Regions from separate parts of the Bartonella sp. B23 genome, predicted to be linked through region 1. Evidence: predicted binding sites of a transcription regulator. Region 1 holds the regulator's gene; the other holds the start of a gene.
The links. Region 1 encodes LexA, which represses DNA repair genes until DNA is damaged. Its sites were predicted from a motif close to TGTTCNNNNTGTGTTCNG; they were not measured.
Positions count from the first base shown of each region.

Region 2: the regulator LexA is predicted to act here: its motif matches at 4,870-4,887, upstream of V4B17_RS02040 (ATP-dependent Clp protease adaptor ClpS).

Region 1 covers NZ_CP200033.1:584,759-594,437, reverse strand. The annotation lists gene V4B17_RS02490 (hypothetical protein) at 1-184, opposite strand, end outside; gene V4B17_RS02485 (hypothetical protein) at 245-394, opposite strand; partial or broken gene V4B17_RS02480 (MFS transporter) at 912-1,312, shown strand; tRNA gene V4B17_RS02475 (tRNA-Lys) at 2,049-2,124, opposite strand; gene lexA (transcriptional repressor LexA) at 3,082-3,795, shown strand; partial or broken gene V4B17_RS02465 (30S ribosomal protein S12 methylthiotransferase RimO) at 4,034-5,291, shown strand; gene ttcA (tRNA 2-thiocytidine(32) synthetase TtcA) at 5,357-6,235, opposite strand; gene rpsD (30S ribosomal protein S4) at 6,511-7,128, opposite strand; gene murI (glutamate racemase) at 7,311-8,126, opposite strand; gene V4B17_RS02445 (RNA methyltransferase) at 8,119-8,955, opposite strand; gene sfsA (DNA/RNA nuclease SfsA) at 9,285-9,679, shown strand, end outside.
Region 2 covers NZ_CP200033.1:482,185-491,863, reverse strand. The annotation lists gene V4B17_RS02060 (cell envelope integrity EipB family protein) at 119-943, opposite strand; gene V4B17_RS02055 (RidA family protein) at 1,084-1,545, shown strand; gene V4B17_RS02050 (HIT family protein) at 1,683-2,105, shown strand; gene clpA (ATP-dependent Clp protease ATP-binding subunit ClpA) at 2,111-4,465, opposite strand; gene V4B17_RS02040 (ATP-dependent Clp protease adaptor ClpS) at 4,472-4,843, opposite strand; gene V4B17_RS02035 (D-alanyl-D-alanine carboxypeptidase) at 5,087-6,433, shown strand; gene V4B17_RS02030 (hypothetical protein) at 6,465-6,743, shown strand; gene V4B17_RS02025 (L-serine ammonia-lyase) at 7,429-8,826, opposite strand; gene V4B17_RS02020 (nitroreductase) at 9,177-9,679, opposite strand, start outside.

The DNA.
Region 1 (9,679 bases):
CACCAAAACCTGTTTCATGCTCCTCTGAATGATTGATATAGTGATTTGTCATACCATCAATCGTCATACTTTTTGTCGTCATAGTGATACCTTGATTTGACCCTAGATGAGAAGCAGAAACTTTGGCTTCTCTTTGTGCGTCTATGCCAATATTGCCTGTCGCATCCAAAAAAAAGGAAGCCATTGTGGTATGCGATTTAGATTTATTGGAAGGTTTCTCGTGCAAAAAGCTACTTGACGACAATTACTGTCGTTGATCAAACTGTTCTTGGATACATTTTATAACAATATTGCCACCATAATGAATAAAAATATCCTCTTTTCCTGGTCTACTGATATTTTTTTGCCAGAAAGAAGCATCAACCCAATGATTTTGGTACATCGCTAGATTCAATGGCTATTCCTTCTCTCTATGTTATGCTTGGCCATACATCTTGAACAGCATCAATATTGTTATGCACGGATTTGCTGTTGCTATTTGTGCTTAGCAGTATTTTCTAAACTAGATATTTTTTTGTCGGATCATCCTATAATGAAAAATATTACTCTTAGCAACTTACGAAATTAGGCTGGTATTGATATGCTAATATTATCTTTTGTCTGATATCATAATATTACAAAACAACTTTATAAAATAGGTAAATTTATAGCTAAAAAGAACTTATGTATGATAATAGCTTGTTTATTGATATAGTTGTACTATTAAATGATAAATATTTATACTTCAATCGAAAATAATCCATGACTTATTCTTATAAGTTACAAATTCATCAAGAAATTGAAAGAATATATTCTTATAATTAACGAGTACTTGTGCATTTCATTATTCAAAAGAAAATAACATGATCAATATTTACTTTAAAATCAATTCTACTCGTCATCAAGAATAAAAAAATTTAGCATTGCATTATATAAATGCTACATCATTAAAGCTAATGGTATTTTGGCTTCTGTATGAGGTTATTATGTCTGTTATGCCCTTAGCTACAGTATTTTATTTAAAACTAATTTTAGTGTTAGCATTTATTTTAAGATTTATTGGTGCGTTTGTGGATACTGGTTTACTCCTAGCTATTCAATTATACTTTCGTCGTGAAAATCTTGATAAGAGTTTTAGAACCTTTTCAACTTTAGCCAACTCTGCCGAAGTAGTGTTTAGCTTTATTGCTGAACTTTTACACTTATAGTATTAGTGAATCATTTTTTAGCTATATCTGCATTAATTATTTCCGCTGGAATTATTAGAATTATAAAAATTAAGGAAAGCAAAGATATAACACCCCTTAACACTACAGTAGATAACAATCATTGATATATCCACATACCGTTTATTTTTTCTAAAACAGTTGGTTAATTATATTTGAAACAAAATTATTTATATTCCCAGTGATTTTTTGATGATTTTACGTAGAGTGGTGTTAATTCACCAGATTTTACAACAATTGCTTTATCCTCAAAATTGACAAAGTAATAGGAACTTTTGTCTAAACAAGATAATTAATTGATTTATAAAGATAAATTTTTATTTTGTAACTTGAATGAGACTCCAAAATATCGTATAATTCTCTTATTTCAAACCTGCTTATGACGAATCAATTAAAATCCCCCCTCTGCACATCACAATCGGAACTAACGTGTGAGTAAAAAACTATAAAAAGGAAGCGGAAATATCCCTTATGAAACGTCTTAATGCAAGAGCTGTCATAACACTAAGAAGCGGGACTTGGGTAGCGTGATAATAATTTTAAGGCATTTATAGCTTTAAGTAACAAGAAAAATCATGATGAAAATCTTTGATAATTATTCTTGCAGTGCTTCAACAAATCGTGTCGCACGGATATGCAATTCCATTTTAAAAAATTTTTTGAGCTGTACAGAGAAAACAGTATGTCTTCCCTTTATACAAAAAAAGCTGATAAAAAATGATTGGCAATAAAACTGAGAAAAAAGCCTTGGAGAAACTCAGAATAAACAGAAAAACAAGCCAAAATAAATAAAGGAAGTCAAACTCTCAAACTTTTATACAATTTATCGATTTTATTCGAAGTTGGTGAGCGCGCAGGGATTCGAACCCTGGACCTACTGATTAAAAGTCAGTTGCTCTACCAGCTGAGCTACGCGCTCCCACACAAGCCATCTTGCTCGCAGAAAGTGATTGGAACATACGGTCGACTTTTCATTTGGTCAACACCTTTCGAAAAAAATATTATTATTCGGTTTAGTTATCAATAATTTTTTGTCTTTTCTCACCACTATGTATACATTTTTCCATTTTGAGTTTGAATAAAAGGAATAATTTCAACATAAAAATGCATTACAAATTCTGTAGAATGGAAGAGTGCATATTTCAAAATTATGGTAAAAAACAGATAATCTGTACAAATGGTAAAGTGTATTTATAAATAAAATAATAAATAAAGTAAATGTATGCTTTGTTGTTAAGTTTAATAATTATAATAATAAATATAATTATTAATAATTATAGGTATTATACTATTTTGTTAACGATATAATTATATATTTTGTTTATATTTTTTAAATATTTGATCGATTTTAGGAATGCACAATAAAAATATAAATCAAAATCTTAGATAAATTAAACCAATATTGAAAAATATTGCTTATAATGATAAAAGGCTTTTCTCAATAATTTAGATATAAACAATTTATTGAAGATAAAAAGCAGAAACAGTACGGGAAATGATCTAAATGCGTAATTAAGCTGCCATCTCTGCTAGATGAGTGGAGTACTTTTTGATCGGATTCTTGATGACAAAAAGTGAAGATATACAGATCTATCCCTGGAAGAGGTAGATAACTGTTTCTCAAACTGAGTCACAAAATTTAGTTTAAGATAAGTTGTATTATCTAATTTTAGTGAAGTACTATTTCATATATACTTTAAATAATTATTAACGTAATATAATAAATACATTTCACTGTAGCAAATAAAAATAAGTAATATTTATAAATATAAGTAAACAAATATTTTTTAACTTATATCAATAAATATAATATTTATAAATACATATATTTTATTTTCTTTTACCTATTTTTTGATTCTTTTGATTGGAATATTGAATGCTGACATGTAAACAATATGAGCTACTCTTATTTATTCATAATCATATGAAAAAAATAGGAATTCCTCCATCTTTTGATGAAATGAAAATTGCATTAGAGCTTTCTTCAAAGTCTAGTATTCATAAGCTTATGGTGGCTTTAGAGCAACGAGGTTTTATACGTCGTTTGCCAAATCGTGCCCGCGCAATAGAGGTAATTAGACTTCCCGAGAAAATAACATTTAATCTTTCTCTAGCACGTAAAATTTCTCCTACTGTGATAGAGAAAAATAAAAGAAAAATATTAAAAAACTTTGGTGATCTTGATAATTTTGAAGTAGAAGAAAAAAAGAGTATTATGATTCCTATTATGGGTCGTATTGCTGCAAGTGTGCCGATCTCTGCTATATTACAACAAACAAACACGCTTTCTTTACCACAAGATATGATTAATTCAGGTGAACACTATGCTTTAGAAGTCAAGGATGATTCTATGATTGAAGCCGGTATTCTTGACAAAGATACCATAATTGTTAGACGCCAAAATACAGCAACATCAGGTGAAATTATTGTAGCATTCATTGATAAAAAAGAAGCAACTTTAAAACGTTATCGACGTAAAGGAACCTCTATTATACTAGAAGCTGCAAATTCTCACTACGAAACATACATATACGGGTCTGAGCGTGTACAGATACAAGGTAAGCTCATAGGGCTTATTCGCAAATATTAAAAAATAAAAACATTTACCTAAACACACTGCATAAATTCAATAAAAAATATTTGGTGTTTTTTGTATTCTGCTGTATCTACAAATGAAATAGTCGCACTCACAAAATATCATAGAAAAAAGCAAATGACTTTGTAATGAATTGTATTGCACACCTATCAAGGATAAAGCACATTCTTTATTCTTCATGAAGTAAAAATAATAAATAAAATTTAATCATTATAAAGTTGCAGAATTTATCATAACAGCACATCGTGTTAGCTTCATCTCCCCTGGATATCCAAAAGCGTTGATAGATTTTAAGCGAATTATTACAAAACTCCGATCTAAAAGTTATGAAACCTCACGTAAGTAGCAAGGCGATGATCTCATTACTGTGAATGTTTGTGGTTTTCTTAATTCTTCCTGAAACAAACCACTCATCAATATTGATGAAATTATCAAAGAAAATAAAAAGTTATTGTAACGAGCTGTCTTGGTGCTGATCCTGACGTTATTCGCCAAGCACACCGATGTGTTGACTATTACAGAGCTCTACAAGCCTATGAAAGCGTTATACAAACTGTTCATTCAGCAACTCCTCCAATTCATAATCATTTTATTGATTTAGTTTCCCCTCAAGGTATTCGTTTAACACCTTGCCATTATACTTATTTTAAAATTTCTAAAAGATTCTTTAATCGGTGCAGCTCTTGCATCGTCCCTATCCTGCGCGGTAATCCGACCTCACGTTCCATCGATGATGTTCTTAGCGAAAATGAAAACTGGTAAAAACAGGCGTAAAAGAACTTTTAGTTATTTCACAAGATATCAGTACTTACGGCATTGATATTAAATATTTGAAAATTTCTTGAAAAGATCGCACAGTAAAAACAAATTTTCTTGATCTTTGTCGCGGATTAGGCAACATAGATATTTTGATATGCATGCATTATGTTTATCCTCATCCGCATGTTGATAAAGTTATTGAATTGCTGGACGAAAAAATTATGCCTTACCTGGATATCCCTCCTTTTCAGCATGCCCACCAAATTTTTTGCGCAATATGAAACATCCTGCTTTTATGAAAAAAACAAATCGTAGAATTGAAAAGTAGCAAACAGTTTGCTCAGATCTTACTTTGCAGTCAACATTTATTATCGGTTTTCCAGGTGAAAAAATGAAGAATTTAATATACTCCTTGAATAGTGATAGGAAGTAAAATTTAATATGCTGGCTGTTTTAAATACAAAGAAGCAAGTGATTTTAGATTAGAAAACATTTCTGAAGAAGTAAAAGAAAAACGCTGCTATCATTTTACGGCAAAACAACAAAAAATTTCCAATCATCTTTTAAAGAAAAAAATCGAAAAAAGACTTCAAATTCTTATTGATGAAAATAAAGGCAAAGCAGGAAAAGGTCATAGTCAATATGATGCCCCAGAAATAGATGGCGTTGCGCATATATCATCACGGCAACCATTAGGTATCTGCGAATTTATCATCACAAAAACCAAATAATCAAATGTTTATGATATTTATGGTGTCACGATTTGAAGTTATAAAAAAATTTCAACATTTAATATTTATATTAAGTCTTTAAAATTAAAATTTTTTTTATCAAGTAAATGCCTTGGACGCACATTACTCAAGGCACGAATCATAGTGTCTTTACGTCCAGGCATTCTTTTTTCTATATCACTTAACATTTCTTTCATTGCGTTGCGTTGCAAACCATTCTGACTGCCGCAAAGATTGCAAGAAATAATAGGAAATTGCATTGCCTGAGAAAATTTTTCCATATCTTCCTCTGCAACATAAACAAGAGGGCGCAAAACAAAAAGATCTCCTTCATCATTGATAAGCTTTCCAGGCATAGCTGCTAATCGCCCACCATGAAATAAATTCATAAAAAATGTTTCAAGAACATCATCACGGTGATGCCCAAGAACTATTGCAGAACATCCCTCTTCACGTGCAATACGGTATAAATTGCCACGTCGTAACCTAGAACAAAGAGAACAATATGTTTGCGTATGTGACAATTTGTCCGTTACAATGGAATAAGTGTCCTGATATTCAATGCGATATGGAATTTGATAAGAATTTAAAAAATCTGGAAGAACGTTCTTTGGAAAACCTGGTTGTCCTTGATCAAGATTACAAGCCAAAATTTCAACAGATAAAAGACCACGCCATTTTAAATCCAGAAGAAGCGCTAATAAACCGTAAGAATCCTTTCCACCTGATAAAGCAACAAGCCATTTTTTTCCTGAAGAAAGCATAAAAAAATCATCAAACGCCTGCCGAATATGACGTAAAAGCCGTTTACGTAATTTATTAAACTCTACGGTTGAAGGAGAAGTCCGAAATATTGGATGACAGTCATCAACTTTTCCCATTAAAAGATCATCTTCTTCTACATTCTCTTTCATTTCCTGATACTCGACTGAAACACTAACCATGATATCACAATCATGCACAAGAAATACCTTATTCCGAAAGTATGATCAAGATAACAACAGATGGAACGCAGCTCAAACTCACACTCACCTTCCGTATAAGATGAGGTATGTAATAAAAAGAAACGGTGCTATACAAGTTAGAATGCTATAAAACACAACGACAAACTTGATACAGCACTATCTATAAAAACCGCTTGTTATCTCCAAGCACTTTAAATAAACATAACGTCTCCGAGCATATCATAAAATCAAGAGAGCAATCTTTCCCAGAGAACTTATCGAGAATAAAACTCAACAACCAAATTGGGCTCCATCTGCACAGCATAAGGAACATCCGCAAAAGCAGGAACACGCGCAAATGTTGCCTTCATTTGATTATGATCCGCTTCAATGTATTCAGGCACATCACGTTCAGCTAATTGCACAGATTCTAAAACCAAAACAAGCTGCTTTGATTTTTCACGAACTTCAATAACGTCACCTGGTTTACAACGATATGACTGAATATTCGTGCGCCGACCATTTACATTAACATGACCATGATTGATAAATTGGCGAGAAGCAAAAATTGTAGGTACAAATTTTGCACGATAAACAACAGCATCCAAACGTGATTCCAAAAGACCGATAAGATTCTCACCCGTATCGCCACGCCGCCGAGCAGCTTCTGCATAAGTTTTACGGAATTGTTTTTCTGAAATATCACCATAAAAACCTTTTAGTTTTTGCTTAGCACGTAATTGCACACCATAGTCAGAAAGTTTTCCTTTACGGCGTTGTCCATGCTGACCTGGACCATAATCACGGCGATTAACAGGGGATTTAGGGCGACCCCAAATATTTTCTCCCATCCGGCGGTCAATTTTATACTTTGTTGTTTCGCGTTTACTCATCGCATTTCCCTAAAAATAAAATACAAGGCCCCACAGCAAGACCTCAAGGAAACGCGCCCTCCTCTGCCTTTAAATACAAAGACTGACAGGATACTTTAAGACATAATACACAAAGTCATCCACGGGACACGTCAATTAACACCACTTTCTCGAAAGAAAGAGCTAGGGTGATTTTATTAATCTCATACCAAAAAGTCAACTCCTTTCACAATATTTAAGCCAAATCCTCTTAACAAACGCTTCGTTGAAGAAGTTATATTTTGCGATGTAAATAACGCAAAATCTTTATTATGCGTCTTTCTGTTTTGGTGATGCATTCTTTCCGGTAATAACGATCTTGTCTGTTTCGCCACAGCTTTTGCCGGATCAATCCACTCAACAGGCCATAAAGCTTGTTCACGAAATAAGTGGATCAAAAAAGGATAATGTGTACAAGCTAACACAATAGTATCAGTATATTTTTCATTTTTTTTAACAAAGCATGGAAGGATTTCATTCCGTAATTCTCTCAAATCAACAGATTTTCCACGTAAATAATCTTCAGCAAAACCAGCAAGCTTTTCGCTTCCAACAAGCTGAACGTGACATTGATCTGCAAAAGTGTTGACCAACTCATGTGTATATGCACGTTTCACTGTTCCAGGAGTAGCTAACACTGAAATAAAACCAGATTTTGTTTGTTCAGCTGCTAACTTAATTGCAGGAACTGTTCCGACGAAAAGAATGTGGGGAAAATTTTTTCGTAAATCTGCCATCATTAAGGTAGAAACAGTGTTGCAAGCGATCACACATAGGACGGGATTATAAAGTGTTACAAGATTTGTAAACAACTTTAGAATGTGATTCTTTAAGACCTTTTCTTCCCAATTTCCATAAGGGAATCCTGCATCGTCAGCAGCATAAATAAATTGCGTTTCAGAAATAAGAAAGCGTACTTCCCTCAACACTGTTAAGCCACCAATACCACTATCAAAAAAAAGAATAGGACGCTCATCCATCAGTTTTTACACTTGTTTTTAATTCTTTACGATCACGCTCTGCAGGTGCACCACTTCCTCGTGGAAATTTAGGTGAAAAATGCTCTAGTGAAGATATAATCCCCCGAAGTAAATGAACCTCAGATTCGCTAAAATGAGCACGCGTAAAAACAGAACGTAGATTTGTAAGCATAACCTCTTTGCGTTCTCGGGGTCTAAAATATCCACGAATATCCAAAGCATTTTCTAATTGAGCTAAAAAACCATGAAATGTTGCTTTATCAGCTGGCTCCAGTTCTGTTTCACGAAAAGCAGTATCGCTCGCATCTTCCAAACCTGACTTCATCCATTCATAAGACATAAGCAAAACTGCTTGCGCAATATTAAGCGAAGAAAAAGCGGGATTAACTGGAAAAGTAACAATTTCATCAACAAGACTTATTTCATCATTTTTTAGTCCCCACCTTTCTCTTCCAAATAAAATACCTGTTCTATGCCCAATATTTTCACGTTGACGTAAGATACTCGCCGCTTCAACAGCACTTTTTACAGTTTTAAAACCACATCTTTCACGTGCTGTTGTAGCAAAAACATAATGCAAATCTGTAATTGCGTCACGCAACGTATCAAAAATCACTGCGTCATTAATAACATGATCTGCTTTACTGGCAACAGCTATGGCTTTTTCATTTGGAAATGCTTCTCGAGGTTTGACCAACCGAAGCTTAGAGAGCCCAAAATTTGCCATCGCCCTTGCTACCATACCAATATTTTCGGGCAACTGTGGCTCAACTAAAATAATAATTGGACCATTTTTTAAATTTTTACGATTCTTATTAGTTCCAGCCATCAATTCTCCCTAATTTCATACATGATGTTCTCATTGCTGTTTTTTTGAACACAACCTTCTTTAAAAAAATATTCTCCAAAATAACCTCTTTAATGACACGTTAAGGTCAATATTATCTTTTTACACAGGGTTTACCGCGAAGTAACAACTTTAAAATTAGTAATGAACGATAAAAACAAAATAAACTTTGATCTTAGGTTCTTAGAGTGTTTGTGTGAATTGTCTCGACATTTTTTTGTATCAAGAATGCCTCATTAAAATATGCCACACAACCTAATAGATAACAATTTGAGTTGAATTATGAAATCATAAATTCTAGGATAAGGAGTATGCTCTTTGTTTCTGAACTTTTTCCTGCAAAATTTATTCGTCGTTATAAACGTTTTCTTGCTGATGTTACGCGAGAAGATCAGCATACCTTCACCGTGACGGTTCCTAATACAGGATCGATGCTTGGTTTGGCAACTCCTAACTCCAACATTTGGCTTTCATATCACAACAATTCCAAACGAAAATATGCATATCAATTAGAAATTATTGAAGCAAATAATACTTTAGTTGGCATCAACACGATTTTGCCCAATAAACTTGCATTAGAAGCAGTTCAAAATGGTTTGTTACCGGAATTAAACGGATACAAAACAATTTTGAAGGAACAACGCTATGGTACGCAATCACGAATTGACTTTCTTCTGCGGGATGACGTTCTTCCTGACTGTTATCT
Region 2 (9,679 bases), 100 kb from region 1:
TAATCCTACTACCGGCGGACGTTTGCAAGATTTTTTTTGCAAACACCCAAATTCCGCGTGTGGAATAACGCTACCATACTAATATTTAATTCTTTTTCAAGTTATTTTCTGCAACCATTTAGTGGTTACATCGATTAATATCTTTTTCAGCTTCAAAAAACTCAAGACTGTTCAATTTTGCACGCACTACAAAAGTCCCATAATCTATATGTAGATCACGCATAACACCATTTTCATATAAGAAGAAACTGGTACGATAGACTGGCAAACCATCTTTCCTTTCTATATCATCAAAATAAGAAATCGTAATGGGCCAATATTGCTCCTCATCTAATTTTCCTATTTTTTTCGTTTCAGCACCAGATAGCTGTATCTTCTTCTCGCCAATGACTATACTTTCTTTTATCACTTTATCTGCTTTGTCTGTTCCATCAAATACAGTGGCATGGTAGAAATGGTCGCCTGCTTTTGCATGGCGGATAATATTCTTTAATTGCATAATTGGAAACTCAGCCATTGCAAGCTTGTATTCTTTTTCCTTTGGCTTTTTTAGTTTAACTATAATTCCATTCTGAACACGCTCTGCTACTCCTTCGACACGGTGTGCAACCTCTTGTCCAACTTGATCTGTAACACTGAAATGAAATGTACGACTGTCACCTGTTTCATAACTCGTCGTCTGTTGGTCAGTTAAACGTACCGGCATATCTTCAATATGAATACGGCTGATAAAACGAAACCGTGTGGTATAGCCCTGACATTCTGAACCTGTAAGCTCGTAAACCATTCGCCCTGACATCCCCAAAATTGCCATTTCATGAGAAACACTATCTAGTTGAAAATCATAGATAGCCCGATGAGGTGCAACAAAAATTGGTTCATCAGCTTTCGCCGTGCCTAAAAAAACAACATATAAAATTATTACAAACAACGATCTGATCATTCTCAACTTCCCATTATATCCCTAACGCATAACATCATATAATAAGGTAAAAAAGGCTCTCTTCTCAGTTGATCACACATTTCCTTGGACCAAAAAATAGTCTATGCAATATACAATAAAATAGCTATGGAGTTTAAATTATGACAGATGTGATTGAAATCCATTTAAAAAAATTAGGAATCGCCCTTCCCGAAGCAATGCAACCTATTGCTAATTATGTAACAACCTCACAAAACGGCAATCAGCTTTTTATTTCTGGACAACTACCTTTTTCTTACGGAAAGCTCGTAGCAACTGGGAAAGTTGGTGCAACCGTTAGTGCCGAACAAGCAAAAAAAGCAGCTGAAGTCTGTACACTCAATGTTCTCGCACAAATCAAGGCGACTCTTGGTGATTTAAATAGAATAAAACGTGTAATAAAAATCACCGTTTTTGTCGCTGTAGATCCTCATTTTACTGATATTCCTCTTATCGCTAATGGAGCTTCTGATTTGCTCGTCAATATTTTTGGTGAAGCTGGGAAACATGCACGTTCTGCTATTGGTGTTACCTCTCTTCCTATGGATGCTCCAGTAGAAGTTGAGGCCATCATAGAAATCTAAATTTTCATAGATGGCTACGCATCTGCATAAAGCGACAATTGAATGCGAAATCTCTCCTCTAACTCTCTACTAACTTTTACATTCTTCAGTTTTGAAATTAAAATTTTGAATAAAAATTCATAAAAGGAAGTATTTGTATGAAAAAAACTTATGACAATAACAATATTTTTGCTAAGTTGATTCGCAATGAAATCCCTTCTGTTCGTGTCTATGAAGACGAAGATGTCATTGCATTTATGGACATTATGCCACAAGCACCAGGTCATACGCTGGTTATTCCCAGAAAAGGCTTTAGAAACTTACTGGATGCAGATACTGAAATACTGTTTCCAGTTATCAAAGCCGTTCAAAAAATCGCTAGAGCTGTTAAAAAAGCTTTTCAAGCAGATGGTATAACAATTATGCAATTTAATGAAGCAGCTAGTCAACAAACCGTTTATCATCTCCATTTCCATATTATACCGCGTATGGAAGGAATAGAGATTTCCCTTCATAATAATGTTATAACGTCTACAGAAATCCTTGAAGAAAATGCAAAAAAAATCCGTGCAGCTCTTTAAAGCACTTATTTAAGTTGTTGAGCTTTTTTCTTCACACGTTTTTTTGTAGAATGCACCATTTTTCTGTTATTCGAATCAACAGACATATCAGAAGGTGAAATTTTTAACTGCAACTTCTCTTTTTCCCCATTTAATTTTTGTGTCAAGACACGTACCATGCCACCATTGCGTAACTTTCCAAATAAAATTTCGTCAGCTAATGGCTTTTTAATATGTTCTTGTATAACACGAATCAATGGACGTGCCCCCATTTGAGAATTGTATCCTTTGTTAGCGAGCCAGATTATTGCAGGGGGAGTTAATCCAAAACAAACTCCTCGTTCAGCTAATTGCGCTTCAAGCTGAAAAATAAATTTTTGCACAATCTGGCTGATAGTTTCCTGAGATAAAGGTGAAAATGGAATGATCGCATCTAACCGGTTACGAAATTCCGGCATAAAGAATCGATTAATCGCTTCAATATCATCACCATCGCGGTACACTTTGCCAAATCCAATGGCTGATTTTGCCATATCTGAAGCACCGGCATTGGTCGTCATGATTAAAATGATATTGTGGAAATCAATTTTTTTGCCATTATGGTCTGTTAACTTGCCGTAATCCATCACCTGCAGTAAGATATTAAACAAGTCTGGATGCGCTTTTTCAATCTCATCCAGCAAGAGAACAGCGTGAGGTTTTTGATCAACTGCATCGGTCAAAAGCCCCCCTTGGTCAAACCCTATATAACCTGGAGGAGCTCCTATTAAGCGTGCTACCGTGTGCCGTTCCATATACTCTGACATGTCAAAACGCAACAGTTCAATGCCTAAAGAAGATGCAAGTTGTTTTGCAACTTCAGTTTTTCCTACGCCTGTTGGTCCCGAAAATAAATAACTTCCTATTGGTTTATCTGATTCGCGCAATCCTGCTCGCGCCAATTTAATTGACGACACCAAAGCGGAAATTGCCTGATCTTGTCCATAAACAACATGTTTTAATTCTCTTTCAAGATTACCAAGAATTTTTTGATCATCACCAGAAACTGTTTTTGGTGGAATCCTTGCCATAGTGGCAACTGTTGCTTCAATTTCTTTAACGCCTATACTCTTTTTTCGTTGTTTTTTTGGCAAAAGCTTTTGTGCTGCACCACTTTCATCAACAACATCAATTGCTTTATCAGGTAATCGACGATCAATCATATAACGTGATGACAATTCTACAGATGCCCTCATTGCTTCATCAGTGTATTTTATCTGATGAAAATTTTCAAAATAAGACTTCAACCCCTGCAAAATTTTAATTGCATCAGCGATAGAAGGTTCGTTAACATCAATCTTCTGAAAACGGCGCTCTAAAGCACGATCTTGTTCAAAAATTTTGCGATATTCTCTGTAAGTCGTCGAACCAATACATCTAATAACTCCGGAAGATAATGCAGGTTTTAAAAGATTTGCCGCATCCATATTCCCTCCCAATGTAGCCCCCGCTCTAATTAAGGTATGAATTTCATCAATAAATAAAATAGCATCTGGATACTGCTCAAATTCTTTAATAACTTGTTTTAATCGTTCTTCAAAATCACCACGATAACGTGTGCCCGCAATAAGCCCTCCCATATCAAGAGAAAATATCGTTGCATTTGATAAAACTTCAGGAACTTTCCCATCAATAATGCGTTTCGCCAACCCCTCAATTATAGCGGTTTTTCCAACTCCAGGATCACCAACCAAAAGCGGATTGTTTTTTGATCTTCGACACAAAACCTGAATCATGCGTGAAATTTCTGCTTCACGACCAATTAATAAATCAATTTTTCCGTTGCGTGCTTTACAATTGAGATCAACACAATAACTCGTCAACGCACTCGTTACCTTTTCATCATTGTCTGAAATCTGTTGATCTAATTGCTCTTCAATCCCCTCAAGTAACATGGATAATCCCTCATCCCGTGTGATACCATGTGAAATGAAACGCACAGCATCATAGCGTGTCATTCCCATCTCTTGAAGAAAATATGCTGCATAACTTTCACGTTCAGAAAAAATTGCAACGAGAACATTTGCCCCTGATACTTCATCTTTTCCAGCTGATTGAGCATGAATCACCGCACGTTGAATAGCACGCTGAAAAAATGTCGTTGGTTTTGTATCTTCATCAGCTTTAATCTGTACATCCAACTCTGACTGTATATAATTTATTAGACGTTCTCGCAATTCCTCTACATCTACCTGACAAGCCTGAATAACTGAATTTGCATCAGCATCATCTAGCAGAGCAAGCAAAAGGTGCTCTAATGTCGCATATTCATGCCGCGCCTGGGTAGCGATTGTTAATGCACGACGCAAAACTTCTTCAAGGCTAGGTGTAAAAGATGGCATAATCCCTCACTTCCCATCCATTACATATTGTAATGAATATTCATTTTGACGTGCGCATTTCCTCATTTGTACTATTTTCATTTCGGCGACTTCATAACTATAAGTTCCGCATTCGCCTACCCCATTACAATGGACATTTAACATAATACGTATTGCTTCTTCGAAATTTTTCTTAAAAAAGTTTTTCAAAACAAAAACAACAAAATCCATAGAGGTATAATCATCATTAAGTAAAAATACCCGATATAACTTAGGCTTTTGCAATTTTAACCTAATCTTTGGCATTACAATAGCATTAAGCTCGATTTCATCCCAATTATCGCCCTTTTCTTTGTGCATAATATACGCTATAGGATTCGTTATTCGCTTCTGTGCCATTATCATTTCCCGTGAGGCACATTTTCTGTTAATTTTAGGTTCTTTCGTAACTATTGCAATACCTGTTTGTGTAAAGAAGAAAACTTTCTTTTATGATTAGATTTAAGTCAAATATGGAAACTCACAAAATAATTTCTGTAAACAAATTAGTAATACCATTCGCCTAAATTGTGTAAACAAGCTGCAGATAAAAGGGGCTTTACAGAAGTCGTTCAGAGTAGATGGAGCAATAGGGTACTGCAAGTGTATATTAATTGCCAAAAAATTGTGCGCTGCTACAAAAGGGTAGCAATTGCGTTTTTTGCTTTAGCTCTTTCTTACTCCTGGGCATCAGCCACTCCTCAAGGAGTCTATCCTGATAAATATGCTGCCATTGTTATGGATGCAAATACAGGAAAAGCTTTATTTGAAGCCAATGCAACGCTGAAACGTTATCCTGCTTCTTTGGCAAAAATGATGACGCTGTATATGCTCTTTGAAGCTATGCATATGCGTCGCGTACCACCAAATACACCTATCCCCATCTCACGTTATGCAACAATGCGCCCACCAACAAAAATCGGATTTAAAGCAGGTGAAACAATTTCTGCAGAAGCAGCAGCTAAAGCGCTCATCACACGGTCAGCAAATGATGTTGCTGCTGCCATTGCAGAATATCTTGGCGGGAGTGAAAAAAAATTCGCTCAAATGATGACAGATAAAGCCCGCAAACTTGGCATGATACATACGCATTTCGCAAATGCTTCAGGACTTCCGGATGTGCGCAATTATACCACAGCACGGGATATGGCCACTTTATCATTAGCTCTACGAAAACATTTTCCACAACAGTATAAATTATTCAAAATAAAAAGCTTTAATTTTCGTGGACAGATAATTAATAATCATAATAAACTCGTCAAAGTAATGAAGGGTGTCGATGGAATTAAGACAGGCTACACACAAATGTCAGGTTTTAATTTAGCGACTTCGATTCGTCTTGATGGGCGCTCCGTCGTTGCTGTCGTTATGGGAGGCAAATCTTCTACCGCACGTGATGAACATATGGCTAGCTTATTGAGCCAATATTTGCCAAAAGCGAGCCAGATGAAAACCAATGGACGTTTAATGGCTTCTGCACACTATAATTTACCCACTGGTGCGAACATTCCTGTACCAATCGTTAAAGCTGAGCCAGTAAATTCAGATGATGAAATCTCTCCACTGTTCGCAAAATTTGTAGAACAGCCTAGAAATTCAAATATGCCTATAGCTGCTGTAAACAAGGTGATTATACCAATTCCTAACCCTCAGAAAACTATACCCGATGAGAAAAAAATTATTACAGCTTCTTTATTCACAAACGCTGGATGGGCCATCCAAATTGGTTCTCTTCCCGGTAAAGAACAAGCAAAAACTTTGCTTTTAAAAGCAAAAAATACAGCTTATTCTTCTTTAAAAAATGCATCTTCACATATGCAATTGTTTGAAAAAAGCGGACACCGCTATTATCGTGCGCGGTTTGTTGGATTTCAATCAAAAAAAGCCGCACTTAATGCTTGTTCTACATTAAAGAAAGCAAATTTTAACTGCTATACTGTAGCTTACTAGGAGTTTTTGAATTCGCGTTAAGGATAGTGTCATGATACATAATGCTCTTGCTTCATCCTCTGAAAAAGAAAAATTATTGAAGCAATCATCTTTTCTCTCGTTGCGTTCTCTTCACGATGCTGCAACAAGACTTGCTCATTTAAAATATGCTCCAGCAACATTAGATACGAAGTCTCTTGTAAACCTTCTTATTTGCCAGACAACGCGAAATCGTCGTCTCGTAATGCCTCCTGTACGCATTCATTTACGCGTTGCGAGCAAAACCGGCAATGTACCTATTAAAATCCATCTAGGTTCAACAAACGGCTAGTTCTATAGATAATTTTACAAGAATTATTTTATAAATAAGAGTATGAGCGCATTGCCTAGAAGTTTTTAAAAATTCTTTAGTACGCACACGTCTTCCTTTAAATTTATACGAATTGCGGTTGTAAATTGCTCTTTAACCACCTGATCAATTTTTTAACGAAACCATCTCTTAAAGGGCACAGAAAGCATCAAATGTCAGCTTCCCTCATTGTTTAGATACCATTGTAATAACTTAATGAAGAAAATTCTTTTCAATAACACACAAACCCGCCCAAGCAACATAAACGATATAACAAATCACCTAAGCCGTCTCCAAAACTCATGATATTTTCTTAAACATAAAGCAGCTTGAAAAAATTTTCTTATTGAATAATATACCCTCGGATAATTCATCCCTTTACATTTTGTAATGATAAACCTTGATCCAGGAATATGCCATCACTTCAAATCCACATAAAATAAAACGACAAAAACCACTTGCGTATACATTACAAGTAGATATTGCTGTGTTAGATAAAAAATGCTTAAGAAAGAATCGCATATACCTCTTTTATAAACTATCTTAGTATCTAGAGTGGCTGGCAACATTGGGAGCTAAAAAACTATAATGATGGTATCCACCTGTATTTTCGTAAGCAATAAATAACCCCTCAATAATCTACAAGATCAAATATCCACTTCACACTTTAACAGGATATAACATTGACTGCAAGACCAGCTTTACTTGTTTCTTTATAGCGTTCACTCATATCATGTCCAGTCTGACGCATCGTTTCTATACAAGCATCAAGAGAAACAAAATGATCCCCATTACCGTGCAAAGCAAGAGAAGAAGCCGTCACCGCCTTAACAGCCCCCATTGCATTACGCTCAATACAAGGAACCTGCACAAGACCTGCAACTGGATCACACGTCATTCCTAAATGATGCTCAAGGGCAATCTCTGCTGCATTTTCAATTTGAGCCGGTGTACCACCTAACGCCGCTGTCAACCCCGCAGCTGCCATTGACGACGCCGTCCCAACTTCACCTTGACAGCCAACTTCTGCACCAGAAATAGAGGCATTATGTTTGATGACACCACCTATAGCTGCCGCCGTCAACAAAAAATTATGTATTCCTTCTCTATCTGAACCATCATTAAACTGAAGGTAGTAACGCAGAACTGCAGGTATAACACCAGCTGCCCCATTTGTCGGTGCCGTAACAACACGACCACCAGCAGCATTTTCCTCATTAACTGCTATGGCATATACAGAAAGCCAATCATTTGCACAAAACGGGTAATTGCGATTTTTCTTTCGATTTTCCAAAAGCGTTTCATGCAGTTTTTTAGCACGTCGTAAAACATGTAATCCACCTGGCAACTCGCCTTCTTGTGAAAGTCCTCTGTCAATGCAATTTGTCATGGCTGAAAAAATTTTGTCGAGCCCTCTATCAAGAGTAGAACGCTCCATCTTTGTTTCTTCGTTTATGCGCTTCATTTCAGCAATTGAAAATCCTGATTTTTCTGCCATTGATAACATTTGATGCGCAGAATCAAAGGGGTATGGAACCTCAAATGTTTCTGGTTGTATATCACCATTCATATAGCTTAATTCATCCTCAGTCACAACAAAACCACCACCGATAGAATAATAAATCCGCCGCAAAAGAATATTCCCATCAGCATCAATCCCTTCAAACACAAGTCCATTGGCATGCCCTGGTAAAGATTTGTTTCGTTCAAAAATAAGATCACTTTGCAAATCAAACTGATAGGTAGAATGACCTTCTGGCTGCACTTTCTTTTCACGTGTAACTTTTTCCAACAAAAATCCCATACGATCAGGATCAACAGTAGAGGCTTTTTCTCCCAAAAGCCCTAATATAATAGCTTTATCTGTAGCATGACCAATTCCTGTGAAGGCCAAAGAACCATAAAGATAAACACGTACACGAAAGACTTCAGCATCAAGTGACTGAGAAAAATTCCGTGCTAAAATCTCTCGCAAAAACATATTAGCAGCCGTCATCGGCCCCATCGTATGTGAACTAGAAGGACCAATACCAATTTTAAAGATTTCAAAAACGGACAAAAACACTCACCACCTCAAAACTACATAAAGCTTGAGTATACGCTTTTTTATCACACTTGTCCCATTTAAAATCAAATTGTAAGATAAGCTAAAAGAATGACAGCAATAAATATAACCGTCGCTCGTCTTGCTACCATCCAACACTTTCCTTCTATAGCGCTTTCCATAGCCAACCTTCAAAATGAACAATGGTCGTAGAATAACTACTCTCTTAATTCTTTAAAGGTAGTAAAATAAGCGTTAACATGCAATATAAAAATTTGATAAGAGTGAGAGGTTCTCACCGAAATATTTTTATAACACCCTAAGCTCTTTAAAAATTACGCTCACTTACAAAAATGTCTCCATAAATATAATTAAATAAAGCGTACAAAACTCTCAATTGGTTCACGTTCAGTCTCAAAATTGTTTTCTGGGGCACTCTCATCGCGATAGCCAAGTGCCATGCCACAAATAATGCGCTGATCAGAAGGTACTGACAAAAGTATACGAATTTGTTTATGATAATCAGCAAAAGCAGCTTGAGGACATGTATCTAATCCAAACCCACGCGCTGCTAACATAATGCTCTGCATAAACATCCCTAAATCAAGCCAGCTCCCCATTTCCATGTCGTAATTCATTGTAAACAAAAGTCCTACAGGCGCACCAAAAAATGAAAAATTCCGCGCTTTTTGGCGAAGTATTTTTTCCTGATCGTCTTTTTGAATTCCAAGACTCTTATAAAGATCCAAACCAATTTTCCGACGTCTTGAAAGATAAGGTTCACGCCATTGACGTGGATAATAACAAAATTCACGTTCTCCTTTTACACCTGAGAGTGCGAGTTGGGAAAGTTCTTGTCCTACTTTTTGCAGTA